Regions from separate parts of the Lujinxingia vulgaris genome, predicted to be linked through region 1. Evidence: riboswitches for the same ligand, from Rfam matches in the RefSeq annotation. Region 1 holds a riboswitch; each other region holds the start of a gene.
The links. A riboswitch is a leader RNA that binds a small molecule or an ion and turns the genes downstream of it on or off. The one in region 1 is predicted to bind cobalamin.
Positions count from the first base shown of each region.

Region 2: it holds a riboswitch for cobalamin, as region 1 does, so the genes downstream of both, FRC98_RS12705 (TonB-dependent receptor plug domain-containing protein) here and FRC98_RS06005 (hypothetical protein) in region 1, are expected to answer to the same signal.
Region 3: it holds a riboswitch for cobalamin, as region 1 does, so the genes downstream of both, FRC98_RS02570 (acyl-CoA thioesterase) here and FRC98_RS06005 (hypothetical protein) in region 1, are expected to answer to the same signal.

Region 1 is NZ_VOSM01000002.1:594,723-600,167, forward strand. Features, by position in the region: tRNA gene FRC98_RS05980 (tRNA-Arg) at 157-230, shown strand; gene tadA (tRNA adenosine(34) deaminase TadA) at 290-802, shown strand; tRNA gene FRC98_RS05990 (tRNA-Ser) at 807-893, shown strand; tRNA gene FRC98_RS05995 (tRNA-Ser) at 934-1,021, shown strand; RNA gene ffs (signal recognition particle sRNA small type) at 1,086-1,176, shown strand; cobalamin riboswitch at 1,290-1,492, shown strand; gene FRC98_RS06005 (hypothetical protein) at 1,648-2,118, shown strand; gene FRC98_RS06010 (hypothetical protein) at 2,115-2,786, shown strand; gene thrS (threonine--tRNA ligase) at 2,889-4,703, opposite strand; gene FRC98_RS06020 (thioredoxin domain-containing protein) at 5,041-5,445, shown strand, end outside.
Region 2 is NZ_VOSM01000005.1:311,359-316,803, reverse strand. Features, by position in the region: gene FRC98_RS12720 (metal ABC transporter permease) at 1-239, opposite strand, end outside; gene FRC98_RS12715 (metal ABC transporter ATP-binding protein) at 257-1,045, opposite strand; gene FRC98_RS12710 (metal ABC transporter substrate-binding protein) at 1,094-2,047, opposite strand; cobalamin riboswitch at 2,392-2,601, shown strand; gene FRC98_RS12705 (TonB-dependent receptor plug domain-containing protein) at 2,631-4,796, shown strand; gene FRC98_RS12700 (hypothetical protein) at 4,796-5,445, shown strand, end outside.
Region 3 is NZ_VOSM01000001.1:635,943-641,387, forward strand. Features, by position in the region: gene FRC98_RS02555 (SLC13 family permease) at 1-229, opposite strand, end outside; gene FRC98_RS02560 (hypothetical protein) at 308-1,393, opposite strand; gene FRC98_RS02565 (hypothetical protein) at 1,774-2,178, shown strand; cobalamin riboswitch at 2,482-2,695, shown strand; gene FRC98_RS02570 (acyl-CoA thioesterase) at 2,827-3,267, shown strand; gene FRC98_RS02575 (HzsA-related protein) at 3,396-5,445, opposite strand, start outside.

The DNA of each region.
Region 1 (5,445 bases):
CTGCCCTGGCACAGAGCTTTTGAAACGCATAAAGAGCTCGCTTCACCGCCTCGCAGAAAAATGAAAAAAGAGTCGAAAAAGTGCTTGCAAGACTGAAAAGGCGGTGTTAATAAAATGACCACGCCGGACGGAAGAACGGCAGCAAGCACATAGCACGCACCTGTAGCTCAACTGGATAGAGCAATGGTCTACGGAACCATAGGTTGGAGGTTCGAACCCTTCCAGGTGCACTTCGAAACGCTCTTAGGCTTCTAAGAGCGTTTCTTTGTTTTCGGAGTAAGGTCTTACATTGGCACGAAAGAACGTCGACACCATCTATATGATGCAGGCTCTGGAAGAAGCGGAGCGCGCGCAGGCCGAGGGCGAAGTCCCGGTGGGCGCGGTCGTTGTTCATGATGGCCAGGTCATCGCTCGCGGCTTTAATCGGCGCGAGAGCTGGCAAGACCCCACTGCCCACGCCGAGCTTATCGCGGTGCGACGCGCCGCCGAGGCTCTGGGTAGCTGGAGACTCCATGAATGTACGGTCTACGTGACCTTAGAGCCCTGTCCGATGTGCGCGGGAATGTTAGTGAACGCGCGGGTAGGACGGGTGGTCTTCGGAGCACGTGACCCGAAAGCCGGCGCAATGCGCTCGCTGTACGCGATGGGCGAAGATCCTCGATTGAACCATCGAATTGAGGTCAAAGAAGGTGTCCTTTCAGCGGCCTGCGGGCGAGTTTTGAGCGAGTTTTTCCGCACCATTCGCGAGAGACGTAAGGCGACGGTAAGTGAAGATGATTCATCAACTCAGGAATCATCTTAAGTGCGGAGGGGTGGCCGAGTGGTCGAAGGCGCTTGATTCGAAATCAAGTGTACCTTCACGGGTACCGTGGGTTCGAATCCCACCCCCTCCGTTGTTTATGCTCTTAAGATCTCGAAGGATGAGATCTTTTTGGAGAGGTGGCCGAGTGGCTGAAGGCGCACGCTTGGAAAGCGTGTATACGTTAACCGCGTATCGAGGGTTCGAATCCCTCTCTCTCCGCTCGACTCGGGTGGCCGGTTGACGGTTCACCCGGGGCCCCGCTAGGGTGGGGTTGTTCGACCCCTGAGCGGCCAGTGCGACCGCTGGCCTGGCACCCCGTCAGGTCCGGGAGGAAGCAGCGGACCAGGTTCAGGGTGTGCGCTGGCCGCTTGAGGGTCGAACGTGTTTAGTCCTACGAATCCCGCGATGCCTTTCAAAAAGGTGTCGCGGGATTTTTTTTTGCCCGAAATTCAGCGGATTTTGAGCCATCGGGCGGCGAACTGGCGAGTTCGATTGACCCGGCTCGCGTCGCGGTGCTAACAGGGCCGGGCTCGACGCGGCAGGAAGCTGGTGGAAAACCAGCGCTGCCCCCGCAACTGTGATCGGCGATGAGCGTGTCATATCCCACTGGTTCTGCATTCAGAGTCGGGAAGGGGACGCGTGAAGATGACCCGAGAGCCAGGATATTGCTGCGTGGAGATAGTTTCCCCCAATCGCTTCGGGAAGGTGGCGAGAGGAACGCAGCAGATCGAGCGCAGGCGCGCCGATCCTTGAGGTCTGAGGCCAGCTGGCCCGGGCGTTGAGTTGGGGTTGTCCCGCTGCCGACCTTCGATCGCCATCCGAAGCACGCTGTGATGGAGATCGAGATGAAGACGCTGAAAAATCGGGTGGATTTGATGGCGCTGGTGCTGGCCGCGGGCCTGTCGCTTGTGGCCTGTGGTGAGACTGACGAGCCGGCCGAGGTAGACTGCTCGACCATGCCATGCGACCCGGAGCCCGAGGAGCAGGGCATCGAGGTGGCCGGGGAGTGGGAGACGAACTTCGGCGGTCAGGAGACGATCACCGAGGAGGTCTGGGGCCCGATGCTGCTGACCGAGTACGACAACGCCGCGCGCGAGGCGATCACGCAGAACACCCCCGACGCTGAGTACGGCCCCAACACCTACAACGTGATCGTGTGGACCGAGCCGGTCGACGATTCCTTCTATTACTGCATGGTGGCCTTCGATCAGGAGACGGTGGAAGAGGCCCGTGCGATCGAAGCGGAGGCCGACGCCAGCGATCCGGAGAACGGGGGCTGCGGTGGCTTCTCCTGGACGAAGATGACGCGTCTATGAAGCATTCGGCAGCGAAACTCCTGAGCACGTTGATGCTGGCCGCCGGGGGGGCGGTGGGCTGCGGAGAAGCCGTGGACCCGGTCGATGAGACGCCGTGGTGGGAGGGGCTTCCTTACGCCACCGAAGTTGTTTCGTTTGTGCCTGGCGAGGGCTCGGGATTTGGGGAGCAGGCGATGCCCGAGGTCGTGCTGGGGCCGCCCCAGGGCAAAGGCGATCGCGCGGCTTCTCTCGATGTGCTCAGCCTTGGCGATGGCGGGGAGATCGTACTGGGCTTTGGCGATCAGACGATCGTCGACGGCCCCGGCCCGGACTTCGTGGTCTTTGAGAACGCGTTTTATGCCGATGGCGATCCGGAGCAGATTTTTGCGGAGCTCGGCCAGGTCGCCGTGAGCGAGGATGGGGAGACGTGGGTGAGTTTTGCCTGCGATTTTACCCCTGACGACGCGCCGCCTTATACCGGGTGTGCCGGCTGGACGCCGACCCGGGAGTACGATGCGCTGGAGCATCCAACGCTCTCTCTGGAGATCAGCGGCGGCGATGGTTTTGACCTCGCTGACGCAGGCTTAAGCCAGGCGCGCTACGTGCGCATCAAGGACCTCTGGGGCGTGGGTGCCACCCCCAGCCAGGGCTTTGATCTGGACGCCGTGGGCATCCTGAACGCCGAGTAAGTTCGTCTCTACAATCACGAAAAAGGCCGCGCTCCTTGAGAGGGGCGCGGCCTTTTTTTGTGTTTTGAGCCTCCGAAGAGGCTTTATTTGATCCTGAGAGGATCAATAACCGCGCTCGGCCATATCTTCGCCGTCGGGGGCATCTTCGACGATGGTCGCCAGGCCGCTGACCTGCACGTCGACATCGAGGGTACGATTGGCGATGCGCTCAAGGATCTCTTTCTTGACCTCAGCCAGCGGCAGCGTGCCGCGGCGGCCGTCTTTGTAGGTGCGCAGCGCCACGTTATGGGCCTCGGCCTCCCGGCCGCCGATGACCAGCATGTAGGGGATCTTTTTGGTCTCGGCTTCGCGGATCTTAAAGCCCATCTTCTCGCTGCGATCGTCGACTTCGACGCGCACACCGGAGCGCTTGAGATCGCGGGCGACCTCCCAGGCGTAGTCGTTCTGCTCGTCGGTGATGGGAACGATGACCGCCTGCACCGGGGCAAGCCAGGTGGGGAAGGCGCCGGCCAGGTGCTCCAGCAGGATGGCGAAGAAGCGCTCCAGGCTGCCGGCGATCGCGCGGTGAATAACGATCGGAGTGCGCTCGGCGTTGTCACTCGCCGTGTAGGTGAGCTCAAAACGCCGCGGCAGCTGGAAGTCGAGCTGGATGGTGGCGCACTGCCAGGAGCGGCCCAGGCAGTCGCGCACCTGGAAGTCGATCTTCGGGCCATAGAAGGCGCCGTCGCCTTCGTTGATGGTGAAGGGCTTGCCGGCGGCGTTGAGCGCCTCTTTCAGCGCGCCTTCGGCCTTATCCCAGAGCTCCACCTCGCCCATAAAATCTTCGGGGCGCGTGGAGATCTCCACGTCGTACTCCATGTTGAACATGCCGTAGGTGCGCTCGACGAGCTCCAGGAGCATGGAGATCTCCTGGGTGATGTGCTCCTCGGTGGTGAAGATATGCGCATCATCCTGGCAGAACTGGCGAACGCGGGTGGCGCCGCCGAGCGCGCCGGGGAGCTCGTTGCGGTGCAGGTGCCCGAACTCGGCGACACGCAGCGGAAGCTCGCGGTAGGAGCGTTTTTTGCTCTTGAAGTAGAGCATCGTGTCCGGGCAGTTCATCGGTTTGAGGCAGTAGTTCTGACCGTGGGCCTCAAGCTTGAACATGGTGTCCTGGTAGTGCTCCAGGTGGCCGGACTGCGCAAAGAGATCTTCGTGGTAGATCAGCGGGTTGCTGATCTCCTCGTAGCCCTGCTCGGCCTCGATCTCGCGAAAATAGTTCTGGAGCTGGCGGTAGGAGGTCCAACCTTTGGGGCGCCAGAAGATCGAGCCCGGGGAGAGGCGGTTAAAATCAAAAAGCTCCAGCTCGCGGGCCAGCTTACGGTGGTCGCGGCGCTTGGCCTCTTCGAGCATCAGCAGGTACTGGTCGAGCTCGTCGCGGGTCGGAAAGGCGGTGCCGTAGACGCGCTGGAGCATCGGCTGGTTTTCATCGCCTCGCCAGTAGGCGCCGGCGACCTTGAGCAGCTTGAAGTTCTTGCACTGCTTGGAGTAGCGCACGTGCGGGCCGGCGCAGAGATCGATGAGCGGGCCGCTCTCGTAGGTAGAGACTGTGTCGCCCTCGATGCCCTCAATGAGCTCGAGCTTGTAGGGCTGATCTTTGAAAAACTCGCGGGCCTTATCTTTATCCCACTCCTCGTATTTGAAGGGGACATTGGATTTGACGAGTTTGGTCATTCGCTCCTCGATCTCCTCAAAATCGTCGGGAGAGAGGGCGCGGGGGAGCTCAAAGTCGTAGTAGAAGCCGTCTTTGATCGGCGGTCCGATGGCCAGGCGAGCGTCGGGGAACATCTCGAGGATCGCGGCGGCCATCAGGTGGGCGGTGGAGTGGCGGACCCGATACAGCTTATCGGCGCGTTTATCGTTGGGTGCTTCCGCCATGGGGCTCTCCTGGGGTAAGAGGTCAATCATCATCGTGATGGCGTGCTGCGGGCGTTTCGGCGCAGCACAGCTTGAGTCGAAATCGATTCGAGCGCGCGTGAGCGCTTCACGCAGTGACTTAGACTTAGCCCGAAAGGCCGGCGAGCGTAAAGTGCAGCGAGGGGAAAGTCGATGGGGAGAGGGGGATGTGAAGGCGCAGCTTGACGATCTGCGTCTCGATCCCATTGAATAGCGCGGCCCGCGACGATGTTTGAGCCAGTTCCCCGGTCCCAGTGCCTTTCGAAGCGCGGGGCTGGCCTTGAAAAAGTAGACCCACAGAGATCCTGGAGACGAAGTGATGAAGCGAAACGAGCGGTTTAAGAGGTCGGCCCTGGTGCTGGCGATGGTGGCGATGGTGGTGGCGCTCCTGGGGTGCGACTCGGGCTCGGAGGAGGCCGCCCAGGCGGAGTCGCCCGAGGCGACCGCCGAGGGAGCCGCGGCCGATGAAGCTCCGGCGCAGGGCGAAGCCCCCGGTCAGGGCGGGTCGGCAGCGCCGGCGGTGGAGTACCCCGGCGTGGATCTCTCGAAGCTGGGCGCGGCCGAGCGTGCTCGCCTGACCGAGATGGCCGAGGGTGAGCTCTGCCCCTGCCCCGACAGCACCGAGAGCCTCAATGAGTGCATGCAGAAAGAGGAGCGCTGCGAGGAGGCCGAGACGGCGTTTACGACCATGGCCACCGCGCTGGCCGAAGGCGCTGGCGAGGAG
Region 2 (5,445 bases), on a different contig from region 1:
AGGATCGCCAGCGCCGGGGCCAGAAGTTCAGCGAGGAGGCCGGCCAGGCCGAGCTGCGCGCTCAGGTAAAAAGCGATCGTGACGCCCAGCGCGGAGGTCTGGCTGAGCGCGGCGCTGACAAAGACGATGCGGCGGCTGACCACGTACACGCCGAGAAGTCCCAGGCCCAGGCCTGCGATCATGGCGGTGAGGATGGGGTCGCGGTAGAGGTCGCCGTAGAGCGCCAGAAATTCAAACATAGGGGTGCCCGCGAAGATCAGTGGGTGTGGTGCGGATCGTCGAGGCAGTCTTTCAGGCACTCCTCGATGGCGATGTGGCCGCGGCGGTCGATGCGCATGATGCGACTTGAGGCGCTGCGCGCAAGGGCGGAGCCGTGGGCGATCATCATGACGGTGACGTCGAGCTGCTGCTGGATGCCGTGGAGAAGTTCAATGGTGGCGGCCTCACGCTCGGGGTCCATCGACGCGGAGGGCTCATCGAGGAGCAGGAGGCGGGGCTTTCCGAGCAGGGCGCGGGCCAGGAGGATGAGCTGTTTCTGGCCTTCGGAGAGCTCGCGGAAGAGGTGATCGCAGAGGTGGGCCATGCCCACGACCTCCAGGGCTTCGAGGAGCTCGGTGCGGCGCGGACGGATGCGCAGCGCGCTTAAGCCCCGGCCGCGGTGAAGGCCCGTGGCGAGCACGTCGAAGACGGTGGCGGGCAGCATTGGATCGAGGGTGCGGGTCTGGGGCACAAAGCGCAGGGCGTCGGCCGGAAGGCTCCAGTCGATGCGCCCGCTCACCGGCGGGATCAGCCCGATGAGGGTCTTAAGCAGGGTGGATTTGCCCACGCCGTTGGGGCCCTCAATGAGCATGAAGGTGCCCTGGTGGAGGTGAAAATCCAGGGGGCCGAGCAGGCCCTTGCCGCCGTAGCCGCAGACCAGCCCCTGCACCTGCAGAAGCGTGGGCTGGCGCGAGATATGATCCTCGGGCAGGCAGGGCGGGATGGTCTCGTGGGCCACCTGGCCGGGCTGGTCGAAGTTGGGGCGAAGATCGGTGTCCGGGCTCATGCAACGCGTCCGAGCAAAGGTTCGGGAAAGAGGCTGAGGGCCGCTAATTCAGGGGGCCGGGGCCGGATTCAGAGTCTCATAGATGCGCTCGGCCAGCGCTTCGAGGTGCGCGACGTAGCGCTGACCTTCGGAGGTCTGGGCGGGCAGGCGCAGGAGTGTGGCGTCGGAGCGCTCGCTGAGCTGCTCGGTGGTGCGCGTGGGGTAGTAGTTGAGCTGGAGGATGGCCGGGATGTTGCGCTCCTGAATCGTCTCTACAAGGCGCGCGACGTGGCGGGGGTTGGGGGGAACGCCGGGCTTGGGTTCGATCTGCATGACGTCGGTGAGGCTGAGCCAGCCGGCCACGTAGGTCCAGGATTTGTGGTAGGTTACGACCTGGCGGCGCTCGGCGGGAAGATCGCGAAATAAGAGCTCAAAACGCTGGGCGACGCGGATGAGATCGCGGGCCAGATTGCGGCTGCGCTCCACGTAAGCGTCGGCGTTGGGCGGGTCGAGCTCGGCCAGGTGGCGGCCGAGCGCCAGCGCGACGCGCGCGCCCTGGCGGGGGTCGGTGGTGTAGTGGGGGTTCCCGCCGGGGTGCACATCGCCCATGGTGCGATCGACCGGGCCGCGGGGCACGTCGGCGGCCACGATATGGGCGGAGGCGTCAAAGTAGCCGGGCTGGCCGGGTTGAAGTTTCGGATTGCGCGCGCCGGTGATCAGCGTGGGGAGCCAGCCAATTTCCAGGTCCATTCCCACCAGCACGAGCAGGTCGGCGCGGTGGAGCAGGGGCACGAAGCTGGGGCGAGGATCGACGAAGTGGGGATCGTCTCCGGGGCGCACGAGGGTCTCGACGGTGCCCTGGTCGCCGAGCACTTCGGTGGCGATGGCGCCGAGGTCGGGGGTGGTGGCCACGACGCGAAGTTCGGCTGTGGCCGGGGAGGCGACCAGGAGCACCAATGTGGCGATGAGGCCGAAGATCGCTTTGATGATGGCGGTTTTCTGGCGTTTGAGCGGGTGTGACATCGGAGCTCCATCCGGGTGGAGAGGCACATAGTGAAGCGCAAAAGCTCTGGGCGCGGCGCGCCGGGCGCGGACCCTAACGTTGAACGGTCGTGAATGCAAATGTATTGCAACAACGCCGGGGGAGGTGGGGCACAGGGCAATCGCAAAGTGGGTCCCCACCATCCGCCACCGTAGGGGGACCCCTTGTGGGTCCCCGCCCTGGGAGTTCCGGAGGGGCACAAGACCCCTCCCTACGGATTGGGTGGGTTCTCCATAAAAAAACCTCGTGGGACTTTGCGATTGCCCTGAGGGGGGCAGCGGTGCGATTGACTTCTGTGCGGGGGCGCTGCGATAGTCCGCCCGAGCGCCTTCTTCTAAAAGATGCGCTTCGTGTCAGGGAACCCGGTGCAAATCCGGGACGGTCGCGCCACTGTGTGCAGCGAGCCGACGGCCAGATGCCACTGTCACCTCGGTTGAGGAGATGGGAAGGCGGTCGGAGGCGATGAGGGTCGAGGTGAATGATCGACGCTCGGGAGCTGTGAGTCAGGATACCTGAACATCATAAAGATCGTTTTGCAGACCTCTTCGCGACAAAGAGCGCCGCATGATGTTGGATTTCAGGACAGCCCCCGGGGGGCTTGTGCGCGTGGTGCGCGCGCTGGCGTGGTGCGCCGGGGTGGGCGTGTGCGTGTGCGCCGCTGGAGAGGCCGCAGCCGGGGAGGCGGAGCGCCTTTTTGAAGAGGTTGCGTCTGCGGGCGATCTGGAAGGTGTTGAAACGATTGGGGTATTGGCGTCGTCGGCGGGAGCATCTTCCGAAAGGGAGGGGCGCGGCGAGGAAGGTGCGGGGGACGAAGTAGACGAAAAAACGCTGCGCGGGCGCACGGTGGTGGGGGATCGGAGCGCGCGCGAGGACGCGCGCCACCCGTCGGGGTTTGTGACCCGGGTGCGGCTCGGGGAGAGCGTGGCGGCCGAGGAGACCCTTGGCGAGTCGCTGGCGCAGGTGGAGGGGGTGCAGCTCTCGAGGGCGTCGAGCCCGGGGCAGCCGGCCTATGTTTCGGTGCGCGGCGGAAGCCCCCGCCAGCTTGTCGTCTACCTCGACGGCCTGCGCCTGAGCTCGCCGGCCGGTCTTGGCTTTGATGTGGGGCAGCTCGGGGTGGGGGGCCTGGCCTCGGCCGATGTGTTTCGCGGGGGGGCGGCGGTGGTGCACGGGGCCGGCGCGCTGACCGGCTCGGTGCAGTTAAACCCGCGGGTGCCCACCCACGGGGTTCGCGCCAGCGCGCGGCTGAGCGCTGGAAGTTTCGGGAGCGCGGGCGCGCAGGCCGCGCTCGGTGTGGCCGGGCAGCGCGCGGGGTTGCGCCTGCACGCCGGCGTGCGCCGCAGCGAGGGCGATTTTGGCTTTGTGGACAATCAGGGTGTTTTGCAGGCCCGGCGCAACAACGACCACCGGCGTTTTGGTGGCGGGGGCACCGGCGTGCTCAAGGTTGGCGAGGGCGGTGAACTTCGCCTGACCACCCTGGTGGAGGAGGGCGCCGGGGGAAGCGCTGGCCCCTCGGAGTTTCAGCGCTCTTTTGAGCTGGCGCGGGTCGACGATCATCGCCGCCTGGCCAGTCTGCGCTACACCTTTGAGGGGGAGCGCTGGCAGGCCCACGCCGACCTGGGTGCCCAGGACCGCGCGTACCGCTACGAGAACGCCCGCGGGCATATGACGCTTGAGCATGTGGAGGCCTACTCGCGCCAGCAGACGGTGGCGGCCACCGGCGGGGCGCGGCTCTTTGCCGGGGCGCATCTTCTGAACCTGACTGGTGAGCTCAGGGCGGAGCGTTATGAGGCCGCCGATGGCGCGTCGACCCTGGGGGCGCAGCGCCTCAATGCGGCGCTGGCGCTCTCGGAGGAGTGGTTGCTGGCGGGCGATGCGCTGAGTCTTGTGGGGGCGCTTCGCGGAGAAGTTCTGCGCGAGCAGGTGTCGGATCTTTCAATGGATTCAAGGGTTTACGTGCCCCTTGTTCCGGCCATCGGCGCGATCTGGCGGGCGCATCCGCGGCTGGAGGCGCGCGCCAACCTTGCAAAAACCTTCCGTTCGCCGCACTTCGACGAACTTTATCTTTCGACCGAAGCGGTGCGCGGCAACCCCGATCTTTTGCCCGAAGAGGCCGTGGTGGCCGACGCGGGCCTGCGCCTTCGGCTGGGCCCCGAGGCCAACCCGCAGGCGCTGGAGCTGGGGGCGGCCTATTTTCATAACGAGATCGGGCAGATGATCCTCTTTTTGCCCATCTCGGCCTACGTCTACCAGGCTCAAAACCTCTCCGGGGCGCGCGCCCACGGGCTGGAGGCGACCCTGGGCTGGGCGCCCTTTGAGCGTCTGCGTCTGGATGGAAGTTACACGCTGACGCGGGCGTATTTGACGATCGACCAGGGGGGCAGCCCCGCGCAGCTTCCGCATCAGCCGCGCCACCGCGCCTTCTTGCGCGCCACGCTCGATCTGGGCGGTCTTCTGCCCGCGGAGACGTTTCAGACCTTTCTTAAGGACGCGCGTCTTCAGGCCACGGCGCGCTATCGCAGCCGAGTGCAACTCGACAACTTTGGCAGCCTGCAGAGCCCCGGGGCGCTGCGCCTGGATCTGGGCGGTCGCGCGAGCCTGGGCGGCGGGCTTCGCTTAGGGCTGGAGGTGCAGAACCTGCTCAACGATCAGCGCGCGCAGGACTTTTTGCAGCGCCCGCTTCCGGGCCGTGCGATTTTTGTCTCTCTGGAGCTTCTGGCCGAGGATTTTTGATGTCTTTCGATTATATCAATTGTTTCAATGGGTTGTGGGGCGCTGTGCTGGTGGCAGGTTTCGTTGCTGGCTGTGGCGAACCTGTGGATGAGGCGCAGCCGGCCGGTGCGCTTGTGGAGGTCTGTGAGGAGGGGGGCGCAAGCTACGATCTTTTTGTGGACTCGCGGGTGAGCACGACCGGGCCGCTGGCCAACGATCTGGCCAAAGGGTCGAGCGGGGTGTGGGTGGTGGAGAGCGGCGCCAACACACTGAGTCTTTTTGATGTGGCGCGCGAGCGTTATGTGGCCGGGGCGGCGGCGCTGGGCAGCGATCGTAACCCTTATGCGGTGGCGGTGGAGGAGGGGGCGGCGCCCTCGGGGGCGGAGCGGCTGTGGGTGGCCAACTATTCGGCGCATAGCGTGAGCGTGGTCGACGGCCAGACAGGCGATATCATCGCGGAGATCGAAGATCTTTCGTTCAAAAACCCCTCGGCGGTGGCGGTGGGGGAGCGCTACGTGTACGTGGGCAACGTCAACTATTTGAGCGTGGCGGAGGGGTTCGGGGAGGGGAGCATCGCGGTGATTTCGCGCGACGCGCTGGAGGTGGTTGCGAGCGTGGCGACGACGTTTAAGAACCCGCACTCGCTCAGCGTGGAAGAGGTCGATGGGGA
Region 3 (5,445 bases), on a different contig from region 1:
GAAAGAGCACAATGGGCACGAGCGCTGTGACGTAGATGGGGATGGCTTCGGTGAGCCACCAGATGGCCATCAAGAGGGTAATGGCCAGCGCGGCGGTGCCGGCGGCAGATAACCCCTCAATGCCCTGGCCGAGCATGATCAAAAAGAAGACCACCGGGCCGGCGATCAGGCCGATGCTTTTTGCCGGGGTGCGGGTGGGGGCGGGCGTTTCAGCTGAAGGGGGGGTCATGTGGCGAGCACTCCGAAGGAAGGAGCGCACAGATTAAGGGATGGGTGGGGGTGGTCAAGGTAGGGAGCTCATGACTGCTCAGGGGGAGCAGATCTCTGTGCACGAGAGGTCGTGGCCGATGTTGCAGGCCGACTCCCAGGTGCGGGCGGCGGCCTGGGCCTGGCCGCGCTGGCAGAGCACCACGCCCAGGGTGTGGATGATGTTGCCGTTTTCGGGGGCGAGGTCCACGGCCTTGCGAGCGATGGTCTCGGCGGTGGCGTCGCATTGGCCGGCGCCGTAGCAGCGCTCCCATGCCAGGCTGTTGCAGGCGTCGGCGTCGTCGGCGTCGCAGGCGGACTGATTGTAGATCTCGCGCGCTTCGGTGGAGTTCCAGTGGGCGTTGGCGAGCTCGCGGCAGGCTTCGGGGTTGCCTTCGGTCAGGCAGGCGTCTTCGTGAAGGTCGCGGAACATGGCCTGGCGCTCGGCATGCCAGCGCTGCTGGATGCGGTTCTGGAGTTTCTGGTGACGCTCTTTGAGGTGTTGGTCGAGCCCGATGCCGGTGCCGTGCACCAGATATTGCACGCGGGTCTGGTCGCCGACGGTGTTGACCATGGGCTGCTGGCGAGCGTGGCCAAAGAGGGTGTTGATGGCCGGGCAGGCCGCCCGATAGTCGAAGCGCCAGGCCTGTTGCGGGTCGCCTTCATGCTCCAGAGGGAACTCCATCGCGCAGGGGTACTCGGAGCAATTGACGGTGGTCTCCGGGGGAAAGACATCGGGGCACTCTTGCATGAGCTGGTCGACCATCTGCTCAAAGTTCTCGGGCCGAAAGGCCTCGTCGAGCTCGGCGGGAAAGGCCATGGGCACCTCCGGGGAGGTGCGATCGATGAGCTTTGCGAGCTCGTCGTTATGCTCGCGCAGGGCGTCGCGCTCCTGGATGGCGCTGGCGAGGGATTTCTGGGTGAGCGCGAGCGTCTCCTCGCAAGATTGGCCGCTTTTGGCCGCGGCCTCCTGCAGCTTCGCCAGGGTCTCCTCGCCCGCGCCTTCGCCCGGAGGCCGGTCCGCCGCGTTATAAGCGATCATCGTCGGACCCTCGGCGGGCTCGGATGAGAAGAGCAGGAAGGGCAGGGCGCCGGACGTGATGCCGACCACAAAGACGATGAGGTAGGAGAGGTAGGTTCGCATCATGCTATCGCTCGGACATCGATGGGCGCAGAGACAGGCAGAATGATGAGGAGAGTAGCAGACGAAACGGGGGTGTGGGAGAGGGCGCGCGCGCGGGTTGGGATGGTCGAAGGTGGTCGTTTTGTGTGGGTCGTGTGTTCATAAAATGAACATGGTCTGTGCGTTTTGCGCAGAGACATGCAAATAACGACCTAAAATCAGCATGAAACCCACCTGGCATGTGTATTGCTGAAGGGCTTGCCACCCTGATTGAGGAGGTCGTCATGGAAGCCCTGAAACTACATCAAATCGTCGTTCAACTGCTTCTTTTACTCGTCCTGAGCGTGTTCGCGTTGGGCTGCGCTGCGGGCGGGCGCGTCGGTCTTAGCGCGACCCCTGCAGAAATGGGGAATCTTTCGAGTTATCAGGCCCACGGCGCCATTGAGTTGGGCGATGATCGCACGGGGGGATTTTTGGTCTTCCAGGAGCTTCGTGTGGGCATGAAGGGCCTGGGAATTGGTGGTGGGGTCAAGTTTCCCATCTATATCGAGACGGAGAAGCTGACCTTTTACGGGGCTCCGTCCCTGGGCTTTGTGGCAGGATATGTGGGCGATGAAGAGCGCTCCGGCCTCAACGTGCGTCTGGCGGTAGGACTTGCCGATCGCCAGCATAAAGGGGGTGGGGCTCTCGATCGTTTGTTCGGGTGGGACTACGACACCCGTACGATCAGCCTGGAGGTCTCGCAGGTCATGAACACCGAGCGGTTCATGCCGACGACGCTGGTGCTCAGCGTGGGGCGGTTGCGTTGAGGGTAGGAATGGGCAGTGGTTGCCGGGCTATCGCGGCCCCTTCGGCAGCGGGCGTTTCAGTCGCGGATAAGGGGGGCGGATTGTGTTGTGGAGACACAGAGATAAAAGCGACAAAGGGGAGGAGGGCTACGGAGGATGCTGGCAGTCCACGCGCTCGGAGGAGTCTTTGTGGCTACCGCATCCCGGGGGCAAGGAGTGGCCCCGAGCATCACCGCGCGGCTTGCCCTGAGCGCATGTGCCCCCGATACTCCCCCCGCGCTGGTGTCCGCCCCGTGAGGGGCTGGCGAGTAGCCGGGAGGAATCGGCCCATGATGGCGTGTGGGTCGGGGACTTTTGGCCAGAAGAGGGAACCCGGTGAGATTCCGGGGCTGCCCCGCAGCGGTAAGCAAGAACGAAGGCCACATGAAAGGCACTGGCTCTTTTAGAGTCGGGAAGCCGTGGCCGGTAGGAGGTGAGTCCCGAAGGTGGGGCTGCCGCGCTTGCAAGCCCGAAGACCTGCCCGCGCCGGGTGATCTGAGCGAAAAACGGACCCCGTACCGACCTTGATTCTCGCGGGAGATGGGCAGGTCGCCGCGCGCGCCCCTGGATGGGGGGTGCCACGGCTCTCTGTGCATCTTCGGCCTTCATACGACTTTGAGAGGCAGACCGATGCACAGCTCCAACGACATGCTCGACCCTCAGACCCTCGCCCCCGGTCAGGTGACCGAGGTGCAGCTCATTGAGATGGTCTTTCCGCAGCAGACCAACCACTACGGCACGCTCTTTGGCGGGCAGGCGCTGGCGTTGATGGATAAGGCGGCGTTTATCGTGGCGTCGCGTTACACGCGGCGCACGGTGGTGACGGCGTGCAGCGAGCGCTGTGATTTTCATGTGCCGGTGCGTCAGGGGCAGCTCGTGGAGCTGACCGCGCGGGTGGTGGAGACGGGGCGAACCTCGGTGACGGTGGAGGTCACGCTTGTGGCCGAGGATCTTTTGAGCGGGGATCGGCAGCCGGGCACGCAGGGGAAGTTCGTGATGGTGGCGCTTGATGCGCATGGGAAGCCGACGCGGGTGCCGGCGCTGGCGACATCGGCAGAGACCTCGATGTGAGGGGAGCCCCCCCGGGGCGGAGGCTTCGGAGCGAGGGGCAGGAGCTCCAAAAAAAGCCGGCCCCCCTGGCGGGGGCCGGCTCTGGCTGATGATGCGGCAGACGTGCCGAGCAGCAGGATCGGGGTGGTTCAGTCGCTGAGCTCGAAGTAGCGCTCGCGGCGAGTCTGGTTGCCCTGCTGATCGTAGACGGTGACGGTGATGGTGCCGCTGCTCACCGGGGTCTCAAGAGGCAGCGCCCAGACGCGATCGTGGCTTTCGACGAAAAGGTCGGCCAGCTCACTTCCAGCCGGGCGGCCCTGGATCTCGAAGTCGGCGATGACCGAGGTGCGCGCCTCATCGAGGGCGGTGTAGTAGTCGAAGGCGCCGAAGCGAATCTCCTGCAGAGGCTCGCTGATGTGCCGCTCGCGGGGGCTTGCGACCACGAGGGTGGGGCGAAGGTCGTCGAGGAACCAGCCGTAGCCAGACTCGGCGGCGTCGATATGGTCGACAGGGCTGCCAAGGTCGATCCAGCGGGCGATGGTCATCTTCTCGTCATGGGTCAGCGCCGGCACGTCGGAGCCGGGCGGGGGCATGAGCTCGCCGATGTAGTCGAGATCGGAGTCGTTGGGGTGGGCACCCTCGGGGAGGGTGGAGGCGTCGCCGGGGACGCTGGCCGAGGGGTGGTCTTCGTTGCTCCAGCCGTCGAGGCGGCGGCCAAAGACCTTCCAGGTCAGCAGGCTTCGCCGCGACTGGAACTTGCGGATGGTGCGTGAGGCGTTGGCCTGGCGCCAGCGCGGGGATTCGCCCACGCGGACCAGCGGGGGGATGCCCCATTGGGCGGCCGCGTCGTTGTTGAGGCGATGCCAGGTGCCCGGATAGCCGTCGATGAGCTCGGTGTCGTCGAGCACCAGATCCATGGCCGGGCCACCGGTGCTGCTCTCGGAGTGGCAGGGGGTGCAGGAGCGCTCAAAGAGGGGCTGGATATCACGCAGGTACTCCACATCCACGGCGCGCTCAGATCGCTCGATGAGCGCCGGCTGCCCCTCATCATCACGGGTGAGCAGGGGCGTTGTGCGGGTCAAGTCCCAGATCTGGTAGTCCTCGCGTGCGGCGGCAGTCGCTTCAAAGTCCGTCGGGCTCTGGGAGTGCGCGTGGCATCCGCCGCAATCGTAGCGAACCTCACCGGGGCGAAGCTGGTGCCAGGTCTGCGAGGAATTGAGGACCATGCCGTCGCGGTCCAGGGTCTGGAAGGTGAAGGGGGTGTCGGCCGGAATTTTGGCCAGAAAACTCGTATCGGGGTTGCCATCCGGGTCGACCACAGGCTCGCCGGCGTCATCGAACTTGCGCACCGGGATCTCGCCAAGGATGCGCAGGCGTTCGTTGGCGTGGTTGGTAAACTTCACGCCGGAGTGCGTTCCGTAGCTGCGGTGGGTCGGGGTCTCCATCGCGACGATGCGCACCGCCCAGATGTCGTCGTCGGTGTAGATGCCCGAATCCGCGCCCTGCACAAACCAGTTGGAGCCGGTGTTGTTCTGGGAGGTGTTAAAGGGCTCCAGGCCGTCGAAGGCGTCTTTGCCCTGGCCGGGGCGGGTGTCGCGTTTGATGAGGCTGGCGCTGCCGAGAAGGGCGAAGGGGCTTCCCGTGGGAAGTTCGTCGGCGTGCTCCTGATCTTCGGGAAGCCAGCTCAGCCGCGCGGGCTCCTCGATGCCGTAGATGTCGCGGTAGGCCACGACCGCGCGGGGCTGTTGCTCGTTGTAGGCCGGGTCGTTTTTGATCTCGATGAGATCTTCGGGGTTGAGCACCGGCTCACCGGCGGCCAGGCGGTAGATGCCGCCGTCGTAGTAGGGGATGGGGGTGGGGCGGTTGAGGTGGTTGGCCGGGCCGGGGGTATAGACCAGCAGAAGATCGTTATGGGGGGCGGCCGAGGGGTGGGTCACCTTGCCGGTGAACTCGCCAGTGTCAGGGTGAATCGACGCGGCGCTGTCGCCGCCCAACGCGAAGGGGGTCAGCGAGTAGAGCCCCTGTGGCGAGAAGGGAAAGCGCATGTACTGCGGGTTTCCGTTGGAGTACCAGCCGATCTGGATCCTGGGGTTGCTCGCGTCGTCGGGCACCGGCGAGCCGAAAGGAGCTCGGTCGGGCTCGGGCAGGGTCAGCGGGAAGGCCGCCAGGGTGCCAAAGCCGTTGTTGTTCTGGTTGTAA